2 regions of the Kribbella sp. NPDC023855 genome follow, and region 2 is predicted to be linked to the other one. Evidence: riboswitches for the same ligand, from Rfam matches in the RefSeq annotation. Region 2 holds a riboswitch; the other holds the start of a gene.
The links. A riboswitch is a leader RNA that binds a small molecule or an ion and turns the genes downstream of it on or off. The one in region 2 is predicted to bind ZMP and ZTP.
Positions count from the first base shown of each region.

Region 1: another riboswitch for ZMP and ZTP. It lies ahead of AB0F51_RS03955 (glycine hydroxymethyltransferase); the one in region 2 lies ahead of AB0F51_RS03355 (bifunctional 5,10-methylenetetrahydrofolate dehydrogenase/5,10-methenyltetrahydrofolate cyclohydrolase).

Region 1 is NZ_JBFAAA010000001.1:858,713-866,936, forward strand. Features, by position in the region: gene AB0F51_RS03920 (hypothetical protein) at 1-193, opposite strand, end outside; gene AB0F51_RS03925 (TetR family transcriptional regulator C-terminal domain-containing protein) at 260-859, shown strand; partial or broken gene AB0F51_RS03930 (cellulase N-terminal Ig-like domain-containing protein) at 1,085-1,510, shown strand; gene AB0F51_RS03935 (glycoside hydrolase family 9 protein) at 1,578-2,789, shown strand; gene AB0F51_RS03940 (NAD(P)-dependent oxidoreductase) at 2,865-3,773, shown strand; partial or broken gene AB0F51_RS03945 (sigma factor-like helix-turn-helix DNA-binding protein) at 3,812-4,018, shown strand; gene AB0F51_RS03950 (sigma-70 family RNA polymerase sigma factor) at 4,061-4,927, opposite strand; gene AB0F51_RS03955 (glycine hydroxymethyltransferase) at 5,035-6,483, opposite strand; ZMP/ZTP riboswitch at 6,528-6,611, opposite strand; gene AB0F51_RS03960 (acyl-CoA dehydrogenase family protein) at 6,633-8,224, opposite strand, start outside.
Region 2 is NZ_JBFAAA010000001.1:725,889-734,112, forward strand. Features, by position in the region: gene AB0F51_RS03320 (heparinase II/III family protein) at 1-608, opposite strand, end outside; gene dop (depupylase/deamidase Dop) at 767-2,287, shown strand; gene AB0F51_RS03330 (ubiquitin-like protein Pup) at 2,346-2,555, shown strand; gene prcB (proteasome subunit beta) at 2,564-3,403, shown strand; gene prcA (proteasome subunit alpha) at 3,436-4,308, shown strand; gene AB0F51_RS03345 (NUDIX hydrolase) at 4,389-4,922, shown strand; gene AB0F51_RS03350 (GNAT family N-acetyltransferase) at 4,929-5,627, shown strand; ZMP/ZTP riboswitch at 5,604-5,695, shown strand; gene AB0F51_RS03355 (bifunctional 5,10-methylenetetrahydrofolate dehydrogenase/5,10-methenyltetrahydrofolate cyclohydrolase) at 5,725-6,573, shown strand; gene aroH (chorismate mutase) at 6,686-7,054, shown strand; gene AB0F51_RS03365 (prephenate dehydrogenase) at 7,051-8,124, shown strand; gene cmk ((d)CMP kinase) at 8,135-8,224, shown strand, end outside.

The DNA.
Region 1 (8,224 bases), 130 kb from region 2:
GGTTCGTGCTCACCACGTGGTCGACCGTCGAACCGGGCACATCCGGCCAGCCGAAGGGCAGGGCCTCCTCCGCGACGAGCAGAACGGCGACGTTGGCGGCAATCCAGAGGGCGGCGGTGAACTGGACGCTTCGCTGAAGCGCCAGGTGGCGGAGCGTGGACGAGGCGCGGGCTGGGGCGGTCGTGGTCGACATGATCCTCCTTGATAGTACAGCTGTACTAATAGCCCGGAAGATAGCACGACTGTGCTATAAAAAACCATGCCGAAGATCGTCGATGCCGTGGAACGACGCCGGCAGCTCGCGGAGGCGGCCTGGCGGGTGATCCTCCGCGACGGGCTCGAGCAGGCGTCGGTCCGCAACGTCGCCCGCGAGGCCGGGCTGTCGAACGGATCGCTGCGCCACATGTTCAGCACCCAGGCCGAGCTCTTGGTCTTCGCGATGAACCAGGTGGTCGAACGCATCGAGGGCCGTCTCGGCGCGCTCGACCCGGCCGGCGACCCGCGCGCGACCGCGGAGCGTTTCCTGCTCGAGCTCCTGCCTCTCGACAAAGAGCGCCAGGAGGAGAATCTCGTCTGGCTGGCGTTCACCGCACGCGCACTGGTCGACCCGGAGCTCCGCGAATGCGCCGAGCGGAGCTACGACGCGCTGCGCGCCGGCTGCCGTCGTTGGGTGGCTGCGATCGCCGGGGATCAGGTCGAAGTCGAGGTGGAGGCGGATCGGCTCCATGCGGTGATCGACGGCCTCGCCGTCCATGCGGCGACCCGGCCCGAGGTCGCCACCGCCGAGAAGCTCCGCGAGGTCCTGGTCAGACATCTCGACACCCTCGGTGGGCTGCGCTACCGTGTCCGCAATCGTTAGGAAGGTTTCCTAATGGTTAGTGCAGAGGAGTCACCGATGGGGACGTTCCGCCGCGTCATCTCGCTGTCTTTGGCCGCCGGGTTGGCGGTGACTCCGCTCACGGCTGCCGGGACCGGAGCCAGTACGCGGGACGGTGGTGAGTACGGATCGACCGGCGGTGGGGTCGGGTTGATCCGCGTGAACCAACTCGGTTACAGCGGCGCGGCAGGCGCAGCGGCGTACCTGATGACCTCGGAGGCGGCGGCGGGGGCGCGCTTCGAGGTGGTCGACGAGCGGGGGCGGCGAGTGCTCGTCGGGCGCGCGGGGCAGGACGCCGGGTCGTGGAACGCGAAGTACCAGCATGTCTATCGGCTGGATCTCTCGAAGCTGCGGCGGCCGGGAAGCTATCGGGTCAAGGTGGCAGGAGTTCCGACGTCGCCTGCCTTCGAGATCGGCTCGGAGAAGCGGGTGCTGGAAGGGCCCAAGGACAAGGCGGTGAACTTCTTCACCGAGCAGCGGGACGGTGCGAACATCGTCGCCGGAGCGCTTGGGCGCAAGCCGGCGCACCTCACGGACCGTGCGGCGAGCGTCTACGAGTGGCCGGTCTTCGCGGGTCCGGACACGGATCAGACCGTGGGGGAGCTGCAGCGGATCGGCGGGCCGGTGGATGTCGAGGGTGGCTGGTACGACGCCGGCGACTACCTCAAGTTCACCCACATCGCGGCGTACTCGGATTCGTTTGCTCTGGGCTTCGGCCCGGGACGGCCGGCGGCCGGATTCCCAGCTGCTGAAGGAAGCGCGGCACGGGCTCACCTGGCTGGACAAGATGTGGGACGAGCGGACCAAGACGCTCTACATCCAGGTCGGCGCCGGGACGGGGAACGTCGAGGAGACCTTCGTCGGCGACCACGACGTCTGGCGGCTGCCGGAGGCCGACGATCACGACAACGCGCCGGGGCACCAGTTCCTCAAGAACCGCCCGGTCTTCCGCGCCGCCGCTCCTGGCAAGCCGATCAGCCCGAACCTGGCAGGTCGGACGGCCGCTGCCTTCGCCCTGGCAGCACAGGTCGAAGCCCGTACGTCGCCCGCTCGCGCCCGGCGGCATCTCGAGACAGCCGCCGCCATCTACGCGCAAGCCCAGACGACGGACGTCCAGCAACTGGTGACGTCGCTGCCGTTCGCGTTCTACCCGGAGAGCAACTGGCGCGACGACCTCGAACTGGGCGCCGCCGAACTCGCTCTCGCCGCCCAGAAGTTGCGGGATCCCCGAGCGCGCGGCTGGTTGAAGGCAGCGCAGTACTGGGCGGGGGAGTACCGCACGCACGAGGCGGGCGGCGACACGTTCAACCTGTACGACGTGAGCGCTCTCGCGCATGCGGATCTGATCCGCGCCGCGCGGGCCGACCGCCGGGTGCCGGTCGATGTGAAGGCGTTGAAGAGCGATCTTGCGGCCCAGCTTGAGATCGGGGTGAAGCGGGCGGCGAACGACCCGTTCGGCGCCGGCGCGCAGTACGACAACTTCGACGCAGTACCGCATGCGTTCGGTCTGGCGGCCACGGCCCGGCTCTACCGCGACGCCACCGGTGATCGCCGGTACGACGCCTTCGGTGCCGGCCAGCTGAGCTGGACCTTCGGGGCGAACCCGTGGGGCGTCTCGTTCATGGTCGGCGTCGGCGAGAACAGCGCCGGCTGCCCTCATCACCAGATCTCGAACATCGTCGACCGGCCGCTGACCGGTGCGGTCGTCAACGGCCCGAACTCCGCGGACCTCTTCGCGGACGGTCTCGGCGACAACATGGACAACATGAAGCCTTGCCCCGCCGACGGTACCGACCGCTACGAAGAGTTCACCGGCCGAGGCTCCCGCTACGTCGACGACGTCCGCTCCTGGCAGGCCTCGGAACCCGCCGACGACTTCACCGCCGTCGCCGTGTACGCACTGACCAACTGAGCTCGCAGCACCCGATGTCACAGATCGCCGGTCTCGCTTTGTCTGGGGGTGAAACAAGCGAGAAAGGTGATGGATATGCGGGTATTCGTGGCAGGTGGGACCGGGGCGCTCGGGCGGCAGTTGGTGCCACAGTTGGTGGCGCGAGGGCATCAGGTGACGGCGTCGACGACAAGCGCGGCGAAGCTCGAGTTGCTGGCGGAGCTGGGCGCGGAAGGCGTCGTGATGGACGGCCTGGATGCGGTGTCGGTCGGTGAGGCGGTGGCCAAGGCGCAACCCGACGCGATCGTGCATCAGATGACCGCGATCACCGGCAAGCCGGACCTGAAGCACATGGACCGCTGGTTCGCCGGGACCAACCGGCTTCGGACCGAGGGGACGGACCACTTGCTGGCCGCCGCCCAGGCGAGCGGCGTCACGAACTTCGTCGCGCAGGCCTATGCCGGCTGGAACGGCCAGCGCCAAGGCGGATGGGTGAAGACGGAGGAGGACCCGCTGGAAGGGCTGCCCGGGCCGAGCGCGGCCGCGCTCCGCTATGTCGAGGAGACGGTCGTGAAGGCAGGTGGCGCAGTACTGCGGTACGGATGGTTCTACGGGCCGGGTTCCACCGAGACTCTGGTGGAACCCGTGCGCAAGCGGCAGTTCCCGGTGGTCGGGGGAGGCGACGGCCACTGCTCGTGGATTCACCTGGACGACGCGGCGCGGGCGACGGTGCTGGCCGTCGAGCAGGAGGCCAAGGGCGTGTTCAACATCGTTGACGATGAACCCGCTCCGGCCAACAAGTGGTTGCCCTACCTGGCGGAGTGCGCTGGGGCGAAACCGCCGATGCGGATTCCGGCGTGGCTGGCCCGGCCGCTCGCGGGCGACGTAGCGGTGGGCCTGATGACCGAGGGCCGGGGATTCTCCAACGCGAAAGCCAAGCGGGAGCTCGGCTGGGAGCTGCGCTACCCGTCGTGGCGGCAGGGCTTCAAGGCGGAGCTGGCATGACAGAGGCCGCGGAGTTCGAGGAGCCGCGGCCGCTGGTGGAGCTGGCTGACTCGGTGCTGATGGCGTCGCTGCTGCTCCTCGAGCGGTTGAGTCCGTTGGAGCGGGCGGTGTTCGTGCTGCGCGAGGTGTTCGGGTTCGGGTTCCCGGAGATCGCGGCGGCGGTGGGGCGTACGGAGTCCGCGTGCCGTCAGGTCGTCGTACGGGCTCGGCTGCAGTTGGACGCGGGACGGCCGCGGTTCGAGGCGAACGGCCGTCCCGGTCTCCACTGACTGGCTGCGTCGTGCGAGTCAGTCCAACGCGGGCAGGGCGAGCTGGGCGATGCGGGCCGGGTCGGCGAGGATGTTGATCTCGACGATCCGGCCGCCGCGGACCGTGGGGCTGAGCACCGCACGCGGCTGCCCTTCGATGTAGGACACCCAGCCTGCCGCGCCGTTGACGATGGCCTCCCGGGGTGTCGCGCCGTTCCGAGCGGACAGTCGGGCCTGCCCGGCCACCGCCTCGATACCCCGCAGCAGAGCTCCTGGCCCGGTCGCGCCGACGTCGACCCGTAGTACGACATCGGGATCGAGCACGGTGACCAAGGCCTCGAAGTCGCCTACCCGCGCGGCTGCCAGGAACGCGTCGACCACCTTGCGCTGAGCCGCGAGATCGGAGTCCGGCACCGCAGCGCCCCGCACCCGTCGCCGCGCGCGGCTGGCGAGCTGGGTAGTTGCCGCAGTACTGCGCCCGACAATCGGCGCGATCTCGTCAAAGGGCACGGCGAACATGTCGTGCAACACGAACGCCAGCCGCTCAGCCGGACTCAGCGTCTCGAGAACCACCAGCAAGGCCAAGCCCACCGAGTCGGTGAGCATCGCCTGCTCGACCGGGTCGTCGCCCACCGTCACCACCGGATCCGGCACGAAGGTCTCCAGCGGCTCCTCGCGCCGGGACTTCCGGGACCGCAACATGTCCAGACACACCCGGCTGACCACAGTCGTCAGCCACCCACCGAGATTCGCGACGTCACTGGTATCGGTCCGGGCCAGCCGCAACCACGCCTCCTGAACGGCATCCTCCGCCTCAGTCAGCGACCCCAACATCCGATAGGCAACCGCCCGCAAATGCCCGCGAAACCCCTCGAACTCCTCAGCCAGCCCATCATGATCATCCACTGTCAACTTCCTCCGTCATCTCCCCGTCAGCCCTCTGACGTTCCAAACCCCACGGATATGACACAGCGCCCGCCTCGAGGGGAGGCGGGCGCTGGGACGAACCATGATCAGTTCAGGTCGAGACCTGGGTAGAGGGGGTGCTTGTCGAGGAGTTCGGCGGAGGCGGCTCGGACCTTGTCGGCTACGCCGTCGGCGAGGATGTACTTCGCCTTGGACGGGGCGCCGGCCGACGTCTTGGTCGGGGTGACGCTGGAGAGGACCTCCACCATCAGTTCGGCGACGCGGTCGAACTCGTCGCCACCGAAGCCGCGGGTGGTGAGGGCCGGCGTACCGATCCGGACGCCCGAGGTGTACCAAGCGCCGTTCGGGTCGCGGGGGATCGCGTTGCGGTTCGTCACGATGCCCGCGTCGAGCAGCGCCGACTCGGCCTGGCGGCCGGTGATGCCGTACGACGAGACGTCGAGCAGGACGAGGTGGTTCTCCGTGCCGTCCGTCACCAGCTTCACGCCGCGCTTCATCAGCCCTTCGGCCAGCGTCACCGCGTTGTCCGCGACGTTCTGCGCGTACGTCTGGAACGAAGGCTGACGCGCCTCGGCCAGCGCGACCGCCTTGGCCGCCATCACCTGGCTGAGCGGGCCACCGAGCACCATCGGGCAACCGCGGTCGACGGCGTCGGCGTACTCCGGCTGGCACAGCACCATGCCGCCGCGCGGGCCGCGGAGCGACTTGTGCGTGGTGGTCGTGGTGACGTGGGCGTGCGGTACCGGGTCGAAGTCGCCGGTGAAGACCTTCCCGGCGACGAGTCCGGCGAAGTGCGCCATGTCGACCATCAGGGTGGCGCCGACCTCGTCTGCGATCTCGCGCATCTTGGCGAAGTTGATCTTGCGCGGGTACGCCGAGTAGCCGGCGATCAGGATCAGCGGCTTGAACTCGCGAGCCGTCTGGGCGACCAGGTCGTAGTCGAGCAGCCCGGTCTCCGGGTCGGTGCCGTAGGAGCTCTGGTGGAACATCTTGCCGGAGATGTTCGGCCGGAAACCGTGGGTCAGGTGACCGCCGGCGTCGAGCGACATGCCGAGCATCTTCTGGTCACCGAGCGCCTTGCGCAGCTTGGCCCAGTCCTCGTCGGTCAGGTCGTTGACGTGCTTGGCGCCGGCCTCGGCCAGAGCCGGCGACTCGATCCGCTGGGCCAGGATCGCCCAGAAGGCGACCAGGTTCGCGTCGATGCCGGAGTGCGGCTGGACGTAGGCGTGCGGCGCGCCGAACAGCTCACGAGCGTGGTCGGCGGCGGTCTGCTCGACGGTGTCGACGTTCTGGCAGCCGGCGTAGAAGCGGTGCCCGACGGTGCCCTCGGCGTACTTGTCCGAGAGCCAGTTGCCCATCGTCAGCAAGGTCGCCGGGGAGGCGTAGTTCTCGCTGGCGATCAGCTTCAGCGAGGAGCGCTGGTCGGCCAGTTCGGCCTTGATCGCGCCGGCGATGGTGGGTTCCACCGCGCCGATCACCTCGAGCGCGTTGCGGTACGCGGCCGACGCGGTTGCGGCGTCGAAGGGTTGAGTCATCTTCGTCTCTCTCCTGAGGTCGCACAGGTCTCCCTGTGACGAGGTCGCGGCACCCAGGCGCACGGTGCCGGCGGTCTTTTCGCTCCCCGGTGGTCGATCCCACCTCAGCGCCAGTCGCGACGCCGTAACCCTAGCGTGTGACGGCTCCGTCAGAGGATGCGGTCGAGGATCGGACCGTACGGCGTGGTGCACGGCAGCGTCCCGAACACGCCACCCCAGTCGCCCGCCAGCCGGGACGCGACGAACGCGTCGGCCACCTCCGGGGTCGAGTGCCGCACGAGCAGCGACGCCTGCAGACAGACGGCCATCCGCGCGGCCAGTCGCCGGGCACCCGCTTCGGCCCCCGCCAAGTCGGAGAGCGTTTCCAGTACGTCGGTCACGGCAGCGTCCAGGCGATGGTCGGCACCTTGCGCCGCACCGACTTCGAGCAACCACGCCTCGAGCGACTCGGGTCGCCGCAGCGCGCGCAGGACGTCGAGGGCGTTGACCGTGCCTGAGCCTTCCCAGATGGAGTTCAGCGGGGACTCGCGGAACAGCAGCGGGAGACCGCTCTCCTCGACATAACCGTTGCCGCCGAGGCACTCCAGCGCTTCGGCGACCGTGAACGAGGTGCGCTTGCAGACCCAGAACTTCGCCAGCGGCAACGCGATCCGGCGGAACGCCGCGGCCTGCTCGTCACCGGCGAGCGAAGCGTCCATCGCCGCGGCCAGCCGCATCGAGAGAGCGGTTGCCGCCTCGCTCTCGATGGCCAGGTCGGCCAGCACGTTCTGCATCGCCGGCTTGTTCCTCAGCAGGTCGCCGAAGGCGCTGCGATGCGCGGTGTGCCAGGTCGCCTCGACCAGAGCCCGCCGCATCAACGCAGCCGAGCCGAGCACGCAGTCGAGCCGGGTCGCAGCGACCATCTCGATGATCGTCCGGACGCCGGCACCCTCGTCACCGAGCCGATAGCCGACGGTGTTGTGGAACTCGACCTCACTCGACGCGTTCGACCGGTTGCCGAGCTTGTCCTTCAACCGTTGCAGAGCAAACGCATTCCGGTTGCCATCGGCAAGGACCCGCGGGACGACGAAGCAGGTCAGGCCGTCCGCCGCCTGGGCCAGGACGAGGAACACATCGACCTGCGGTGCCGAGCAGAACCACTTGTGCCCATTGAGCACATATTCGCCGTCACTCCCGGTCGGCGTCGCGGTGGTGACGTTGGCCCGTACGTCGGAGCCGCCCTGCTTCTCGGTCATGCCCATCCCGGCGAGCACGCCCGCTTTGTCCGCGGCGGGCAGCCGGCGTACGTCGTACTGCGTGGCGGCGAGGCGTGGGATCCATTCGTCGGCCAGCGTCTTGTCGGCGCGCAGTGCCGGGACGGCGGCGTACGTCATCGAGATCGGGCACGCGTGACCCGGTTCGACCTGCGACCACACGTAGAAGCCGGCTGCGCGGGTGAGGTGCGGTGACGGTTTGTCGCTGGTCCAGGGCGCTGCTTGGAGTCCGAAGCCGACCGCCTTGTCCATCAGCCAATGCCACGACGGGTGGAACTCGACTTCGTCGATCCGGTGGCCGTAGCGGTCGTGTGTTCGCAGTACGGGCGAGTTCTGATTGGCGGGGAGCGCGTGGGAGAGTGCCTCCTCGCTGCCGGCGAGTTCACCGAGCTCCAGCAGCCCGGAATCGTTGCTCAGGTCAGCGTATGGACGCAGAGAGTCACCAAGTGCGGTGTCCCGCGTGAAGAAGTTCACCCCTTGCAGTGGGG
Region 2 (8,224 bases):
CACGGGTTCCAGTTGTGCTGCCGACCGTCCAGGCCGAGCCAGTGCCAGTCGCGGCGGCGCAGGAACGGGTCGATCACCCGATCGCGTACCTCGGCACGCATCCGCCGCCGGAGGCCAGGGACCCGCTCGTCCAGGGCACTGTCCAGCACTAGGTCGGCCCAGGCCAGGATCGCAGCCGACTCGCCCGCGCCGAGGTCGACGTACGGGTCGCGAGGGTCGGGCAGCACCTCACCACGGGCCGTCGCGAAGGACTCGTGAGCTGCCCAGCACCAACTGGTCTGCTCGCACTGCATGAGCAGCCCGTCCGCTGCTTCGTCCAGCCACTCCTGTGCGCCCGTGGCGGCCGCTACTACGACATTGAGGGCGGTCCGATTACGGAGCTGACCAGCGACGTCCTCGTACGGCGTACGTTCGCCGTCTCGCCAGAAGCGCGCGTACTGGCTCAAGGTCGGGTTCGGCCAGGGCCGGGCGCGTTCGGCCTCTGCCTTCGCCAGCAGCTCGGCCAGGAGCTCCCGATCGACCGCTGCCCAGGCTTCCCTGTCTCGCAGCGGCCGTACCGGGATGCGGTCTCTTGCGCCTTTCAACAGGCTCCGCAGGTCAGTCGTCACCCCGGGACCCTCGACGGTCGGGACCTGCGAGGCAAGCCCCTGAACGGTTCCGATCGGAAACGATCACACTCGATCCGGGTGGCCACTCAGTGCCGCGTGTGCCGAAGCTGTGGACCGGCGACATGCTCTGGTCGGTGCGACCGCGTAGGCTCGATCGTATGAGTGTGCGGCGGATCATGGGGACCGAAACCGAGTTCGGCATCTCGGTTCCTGGCCAGCCCGGGGCGAACCCGATGCTGACCTCGAGCCAGGTGGTGAACGGTTATGCGCAGACGCAGCCGTTGGCGCGCAAGACGCGGTGGGACTTCGACGAGGAGCACCCACTGCGGGACGCGCGCGGCTTCGACCTGAGCAGGGAGGTGGCGGACTCGAGTCAGCTCACCGACGAGGAGACCGGGTTGGCGAACGTCATCCTCACCAACGGCGCCCGGCTGTACGTCGACCATGCCCACCCGGAGTACTCCGCGCCCGAGTGCACCAACCCGCGTGACGTGGTGGTCTGGGACAAGGCCGGCGAGCTGGTGATCATGGAGGGCGCCCGGCAGGCGCGGCAGATCCCCGGAGCACCACCGCTGAACCTGTACAAGAACAACACGGACAACAAGGGCGCGTCGTACGGGTCGCACGAGAACTACCTGATGCGCCGGTCGACGCCGTTCGCCTCGATCGTGCGGCACCTGACCCCGTTCTTCGTCAGCCGCCAGGTGGTCACCGGCGCCGGCCGGGTCGGGATCGGCCAGGACGGCAACACCAACGGCTTCCAGATCAGCCAGCGGGCCGACTACTTCGAGGTCGAGGTCGGCCTGGAGACGACGCTGAAGCGGCCGATCATCAACACCCGCGACGAGCCGCACGCGAACCCGGACCGGTACCGCCGGCTGCACGTGATCATCGGCGACGCGAACCTGTCCGAGATCTCGACGTACCTGAAGGTCGGCACCACCTCGCTGGTGCTGGCGATGATCGAGGACGGCTGGCTGACCGACGACCTGTCCGTCGACCGGCCGGTGACCGCGCTGCACGAGATCAGCCACGACCCGACCTGCACGCACCTGATCACGCTGAAGGACGGCCGCAAGCTGACCGCCGTCCAGCTCCAGGTGGAGTACCTGGAGCAGGCCCGCAAGTACGTCGAGAACAAGTACGGCGACGACGCGGACCGGCAGACCAAGGACGTGCTGCAGCGCTGGGAAAGCGTTCTCGACCAGCTCGCGACCGACCCGATGCAGCTGTCCGACCAGCTCGACTGGGTCGCCAAGCTGAAGCTGCTGCAGTCCTACCGCGACCGCGACGGGCTGGAGTGGGACGACTCGAAGCTGCACCTGGTCGACCTGCAGTACGCCGATCTTCGTCCGGACAAGGGGCTGTACTACAAGCTGGTCAAGGCCGGCCGGATGCAGCGCCTGGTCAGCGACGAGGAGATCCGGATGGCCGTCTCGCACCCGCCGACGGACACCCGCGCGTACTTCCGCGGCCGCTGCATGCAGCAGTACGCCGGTCAGGTCGCCGCCGCCTCCTGGGACTCGGTGATCTTCGACCTGCCGGGCCGCGAGTCGCTGCAGCGGATCCCGACGCTGGACCCGCTGCGCGGGACGAAAGCGCACGTCGGAGCACTTTTGGACCAGTGCGACACCGCCAGTGACCTGGTTCGCACCATTACTGGGGGCGCGGCCGGGTAGGGTCGCCATAGAGGGCCGGTTGGGCGGCTCTCCACTGCGGTTCTAGGAGGTGTGTGCCATGGCGAAAGACGGCGGACAGCAGCACAAGCAGCCGAAGCGCTCGTCGACCGAGGAAGAGGTCACCGAGGTCAAGTCGACCGAGGACGTGGCCGAGCGCAAGGAACGGCTCGACGACGACGTGGACTCGATCCTCGACGAGATCGACGAGGTGCTGGAGGAGAACGCGGAAGAGTTCGTCCGCGGCTTCGTGCAAAAGGGTGGGGAGTGAACCGCTAGATGACATTCGATGCCTCCGGCCGGTTGCCGGAAGCCTTCCTGACCCCAGGTGGCTCGTCGTTCATGGACTTCCTGGCCGGGCACGCGCCCGACCTGTTGCCGGGACGACGCAACCTGGGGGCGGGTGACCTGTCCAAGGACGTCCCGCACGGCACCACGATCGTCGCCGCCACCTTCGCCGGCGGCGTCGTGATGGCCGGCGACCGGCGCGCGACGATGGGCAACATCATCGCCCAGCGGGACATGGAGAAGGTGTTCCCCGCCGACGAGTACTCCTGCGTCGGGATCGCCGGCAGCGCCGGGCTCGCGGTCGAGATGGTGCGCCTGTTCCAGGTGGAGCTCGAGCACTACGAGAAGCTCGAAGGCACCACGCTCAGCCTCGACGGCAAGGCGAACCGGCTGTCCGCCTTGATCCGGGGCAACCTGGCGATGGCGATGCAGGGCCTGGCCGTGGTGCCGCTGTTCGCGGGCTACGACCACGACCTCAAGGGCGGCCGGATCTTCTCCTACGACCCGACCGGCGGGCGGTACGAGGAGACCCACTTCCACAGCGTCGGCTCGGGCTCGGTGTTCGCCCGCGGCGCGCTGAAGAAGCTCTACCGCGACGACATGTCGGCCACCGAGTGTGTGACGGCGGCGATCCAGTCGCTGGTCGATGCCGCAGACGACGACTCCGCGACCGGTGGGATGGACATGATGCGGCGGATCTTCCCGGTGGTCGGGGTGGTCACCTCCGACGGCTACCAGCGGCTGTCCGCCGACGAGATCGGCGAGATCGTCGACTCGATCATGGCCGCCCGGCACCAGCGTCCCGACGGCCCGGCCGCGTCCCTCACCTGACCACCATCGACTGATAGAGGACGACACCCTAGATGAGTACGCCGTTCTACGTCTCGCCCGAACAGTTGATGCGGGACCGGGCCGACTTCGCGCGCAAGGGCATCGCCAAGGGCCGCAGCGCGATCGCGCTGCAGTACGCCGACGGCATCCTGTTCGTGGCCGAGAACCGGTCCCCGGCGCTGCACAAGGTGGCCGAGATCTACGACCGGATGGCCTTCGCGGCAGTCGGGCGGTACAACGAGTTCGAGAACCTGCGGATCGCCGGCGTCCGGCTGGCCGACATGCGCGGGTACTCCTACGACCGGCGCGACGTCACCGGCCGGGCGCTGGCCAACGCCTACGCGCAGACCCTCGGCGCGATCTTCTCCTCCGGTGGCGAGAAGCCGCTCGAGGTGGAGATCCTGGTCGCCGAGGTCGGCGCCACCGCGGCCGACGACCAGATCTACCGGCTCACCTACGACGGCTCGATCGCGGACGTCCGCGGCTACGCCGTGATGGGTGGCCCGGCCGAGCAGGTCGCGGAGTACGTCGGTGAGCACTACTCCGAGGGCATCTCGCTGGCGGGGGCGTTGCGCCTCGCGGTGGATGCGCTCGGCCACGACGGCACCGAAGTACGGCAGCTGGAGCCGGACCAGATCGAGGTCGCCATCCTCGACCGGACCCGCACCCAGATGCGCAAGTTCAAGCGGATCTCCGACGAGACGCTGGCCCGGATCCTGTCCGAGTCCCGGCCGGACACGGCGCCGACCGACCCGGCCGCGCACACCGAGGCGACCGAGACGGTCAACGGCGGCAACTACGAGAGCGACTCCGTCGACGACTCGCCGGTCGCCCCGCCCGCCGAAGACGACGACGACGCCCCAATCGCCCCACCCGAAACCCCGGACACCGACCGCCCGCTGTGACGACCTCACTACCGTCCGCCCCGGACCCCTCCGGGGCGGACGCTTCGGTTCCACCGCGACCTGGTGATCCTGAGCCGTGGGTGTTGCTCGGCGAGAAGGTTGGCTACAACGGCTTTCTGACCGTGAACGTGCGGCGGTATCGGCTGCCTGACGGCCGCGAGGCTGACTGGGACGTCTTCGGACCGGAGAGTGCTGCCGGTGTCAGAGCCGGTGTGACCGTTCTTCCGTTGACGCCCGACGGCCGGATCGTCGCCGTTCGGATGTTTCGCGCGGGGCCGGACAAGATCGTCACGAACCTCCCCGGTGGCCTGATCGACCCCGGTGAGGACCCGGCGGACGCGGGCCGGCGTGAGCTGGAGGAAGAGACCGGCTACACCTGCGACTCGATCGAGGTGATGGGCTGGACCTGGTCCGGCTCCTCCTCGACCTTCCGCAAGTACGTCGCGATCGCCCGCGGCTGCCGCCCCGACGGCAAGCAGTCCCTCGACGACTTCGAAGACTGTGTCCCCGTCGAGCTGACCCTCGACGAGTTCCGCACCGAACTCCGCACCCCCGGCGCCATGACCGGCACCGACGCCGCCTACCTCGTCCTCGACCACGCCGGCCTGCTCTAAATTCAGTTGCCCGCAGCCTCGGTCGGCCTCACGCTGTGCCAGGTGCTGACCACCCACTGGCCGCTGCGCCAGCTCCGCCTCACCACCGAGCGCCTCGTACTCCGGCTGCCCACCGAGAACGAACTCGCGGAGCTGGCCGACCTCGCCGCCGCCGGGATCCACGAACCCGGTGAACGCCCGTTCCTCACGCCGTGGACCGATCTGGAGCCGGCCAAGCGTGCCCAGTGGGTGATGCAGGCGCACTGGAGCGGCCTGGGGAGTTGGTCACCTGACGACTGGGGTCTCGACCTGGCCGTCTTCCGCGACGGCGTCCCGATCGGATTAGTCACCCTGGCAGCGAAGCAGTTCGCAGTACTGCGGGAAGTTCGCTCCTCGTCCTGGTTCGGCTTGGCCCATCACGGTCAGGGCTACGGAACGGAAGCTCGTACTGCTCCTGCACCTAGCCTTCGCGGAGCTCGGAGCGGAGGCGGCCACGTCGGAGGTCTTCCAGGACAACCACGCCTCCCAGGCGGTCTCCCGCAAGCTGGGCTACCAGCCGGACGGGATCTCGCGCGACGTGCTGCATGGCGAGGCGGTGGTTTCGGACCGGTTGCGGCTCACTCGCGCCAACTGGCGACCGCGCGCAGTACAGGTCGAAGGGCTGGCGCAGTGCCGGAGCTTCTTCGGCGCCGAGTAAACTTCCCGGCGGACCGCGACTGGCGCTGAGGTGGATCACCACCGGGGAACGGTCCGCCGGTGGTCTGCCGGCTGAGCCGCGCGCCTGGGCATCCGAGAGATTCGTCGATGCCCGAGGGAGTGCGTGATGACTGAAGCACGGTTGATGGTCGGGACCGAGCTGGCGGCCGAGATGGTGGCCAAGGCGGGGGAGCGGGCCGAGAAGCTCAGGACCGAGACCGGCGTACAGCCGTGTCTGGCGACGGTGCTCGTGGGGGATGACCCGGCGTCGGCGACGTACGTCCGGATGAAGCAGAACCGGAGCAAGAAGGCCGGGATTGGGTCGCGGAGCGTCGTACTGCCGGCCGAGACGACCACCGAGGAGCTGGTGGCAGAGCTGCACAAGCTGTCCGGCGATCCTGAGGTGCACGGCATCCTGTTGCAGCATCCGGTGCCCGCGCAGATCGACGAGCGGGCAGCGTTCGAGGCGATCGCTCCGGCCAAGGACGTCGACGGCGTGACCATGCACGGATTCGCCGCGATGGCATTCGGCGAGCCCGGCTTCGTCTCCTGTACGCCGGGCGGCATCCTCCGGTTGCTGCAGGCGTACGACGTACCGCTGGAAGGCGCGCACGCCGTCGTGATCGGCCGCAGCCCGATCCTCGGCAAGCCGGCCGGGATGTTGCTGCTGGCATCGAACGCGACAGTCACCTACACGCACTCGAAGACGCGTGACCTGGCAGACATCGTCCGGACCGCCGACATCGTGGTTGCGGCGGTCGGCCGGGCGAACTTCGTCCGCGGCGACTGGCTGAAGCCGGGGGCGGTGGTGATCGATGCCGGATACAACGAAGGCAACGTCGGCGACGTCCACTTCGGTGAGGCGGCGCAGGTCGCGAGCCTGATCACCCCGGTGCCGGGCGGGGTCGGGCCGATGACGATCGCGCTCCTGCTCGAGCAGACCGTCGACGCCGCCGAGGCCCAGACCGGGCGCTGACGCAACCGGCAGGGCGGCGCGAGGAGCAGTATCCGAGACGGTGGAGCACGGGGCGGGGCTTCTGTCCTAGGGTTGACAGTACTGAGCACCATCGATCTAGGAGGCAGACGCTGTGGCGGTACGGGCGATCCGCGGTGCCACCCAGCTCGAGGTGGACGAGCGCGAGCATCTGCTCGAGCGGTCCGCCGAGCTGGTCCGGGCCGTGCTGGAGGCCAACGACCTGGAGTCGGAGGACCTGATCAGCATCCTGTTCACCGTCACGCCGGACCTGCACTCGGAGTTCCCGGCGGTGGCCGGCCGGCAGATCGGGCTCACCGACGTTCCGCTGATGTGCATGCAGGAGATCGACGTACCGCACGCCCTGCCGCGGGTGGTCCGGATGATGGTGCACGCCGAGTCGCCGCGGTCGCGGGAGAAGATCCAGCACATCTACCTGCACGGTGCCGTCAGCCTGCGCCCCGACCTGACCGGCGCCCAGTGACCGAGCTGCGGGGACCCGTCCGGATCGTCGGAACCGGCCTGATCGGTACGTCGATCGGCCTGGCGCTCGGCCGGCTCGGTGTCGTGGTGGAGCTGGTCGACGCCGATCCCGACAACGCCTTGATGGCCGAGCGGATCGGGGCCGGCTCGCGCCTGGTCCAGATCGAGCCGCAACTCGTCGTCGTCGCCGTACCGCCCGACCATGTCGGCCGAGTTGTCGTCGAGCAGCTCCAGCAGACCGACGCGATCGTCACCGACGCGGCCAGCGTGAAGTCGAAGCCGCTCCTCGACGCCCGCGCCCTGGTCGACGCACCGGAAGAACTTTCCCGGTACGTCGGCAGCCACCCGATGGCCGGGTCCGAGCGGAACGGCCCGCTGGCCGGTCGCGCGGACCTGTTCGAGGGCGCGACCTGGGCGATCACCCCGCACGAGACCAGCGACCCCGACGCGGTCGAGCTGGTACGCCGGCTCGCCGAGGCCGCGGGAGCCCGGACGGTCGAGCTGTCCGTCGCCGACCACGACCTCGCGGTGGCGCGCGTCTCGCACCTGCCGCAGCTGATGTCGTCCCTGGCCGCGGGCACTCTCGTCGACGCGCCGGCAGCGCATCTCGAGCTGTCCGGCCAAGGTGTTCGCGACGTCACCCGGATCGCGGCCGGCGACCCCGGGCTCTGGACCCAAATCGTCTCGGCCAACTCGCCCGCGCTGAGCGGCCTGCTGGAGCAGATCCGCGACGAGCTGGACCGCCTGCTGATTGCCCTGGGCAAGGAAGAGGCGACCGACGAGGTGACCGCAGTACTGAACCGCGGCGTCTCCGGCGCGATCCGGGTCCCGGGCAAGCACGGTACGCCGCACATCGATCTGGTTCCGGTGCTCGTCACCATCCCCGACCGGCCCGGCCAGCTGGCCCGGCTGTTCGCGGACGCGGCCGAATCCGGCGCCAACGTCGAGGATCTGCGCATCGACCACAACCCGGGCCGCCCGGTCGGTGAGGTCGAGCTGTCGGTCAAACCGGCATCGGTGGATCAGCTGGTCCGGGTACTGACCGAGCGGGGCTGGTCCGTCCACCGGTAATCTTCGGGCCATGATCATCGCTGTTGACGGCCCTAGCGGGTCCGGTAAGTCGAGCACGGCCCGCGGAGTCGCCAGCCGGCTCGGTCTGCAGTACCTGGAC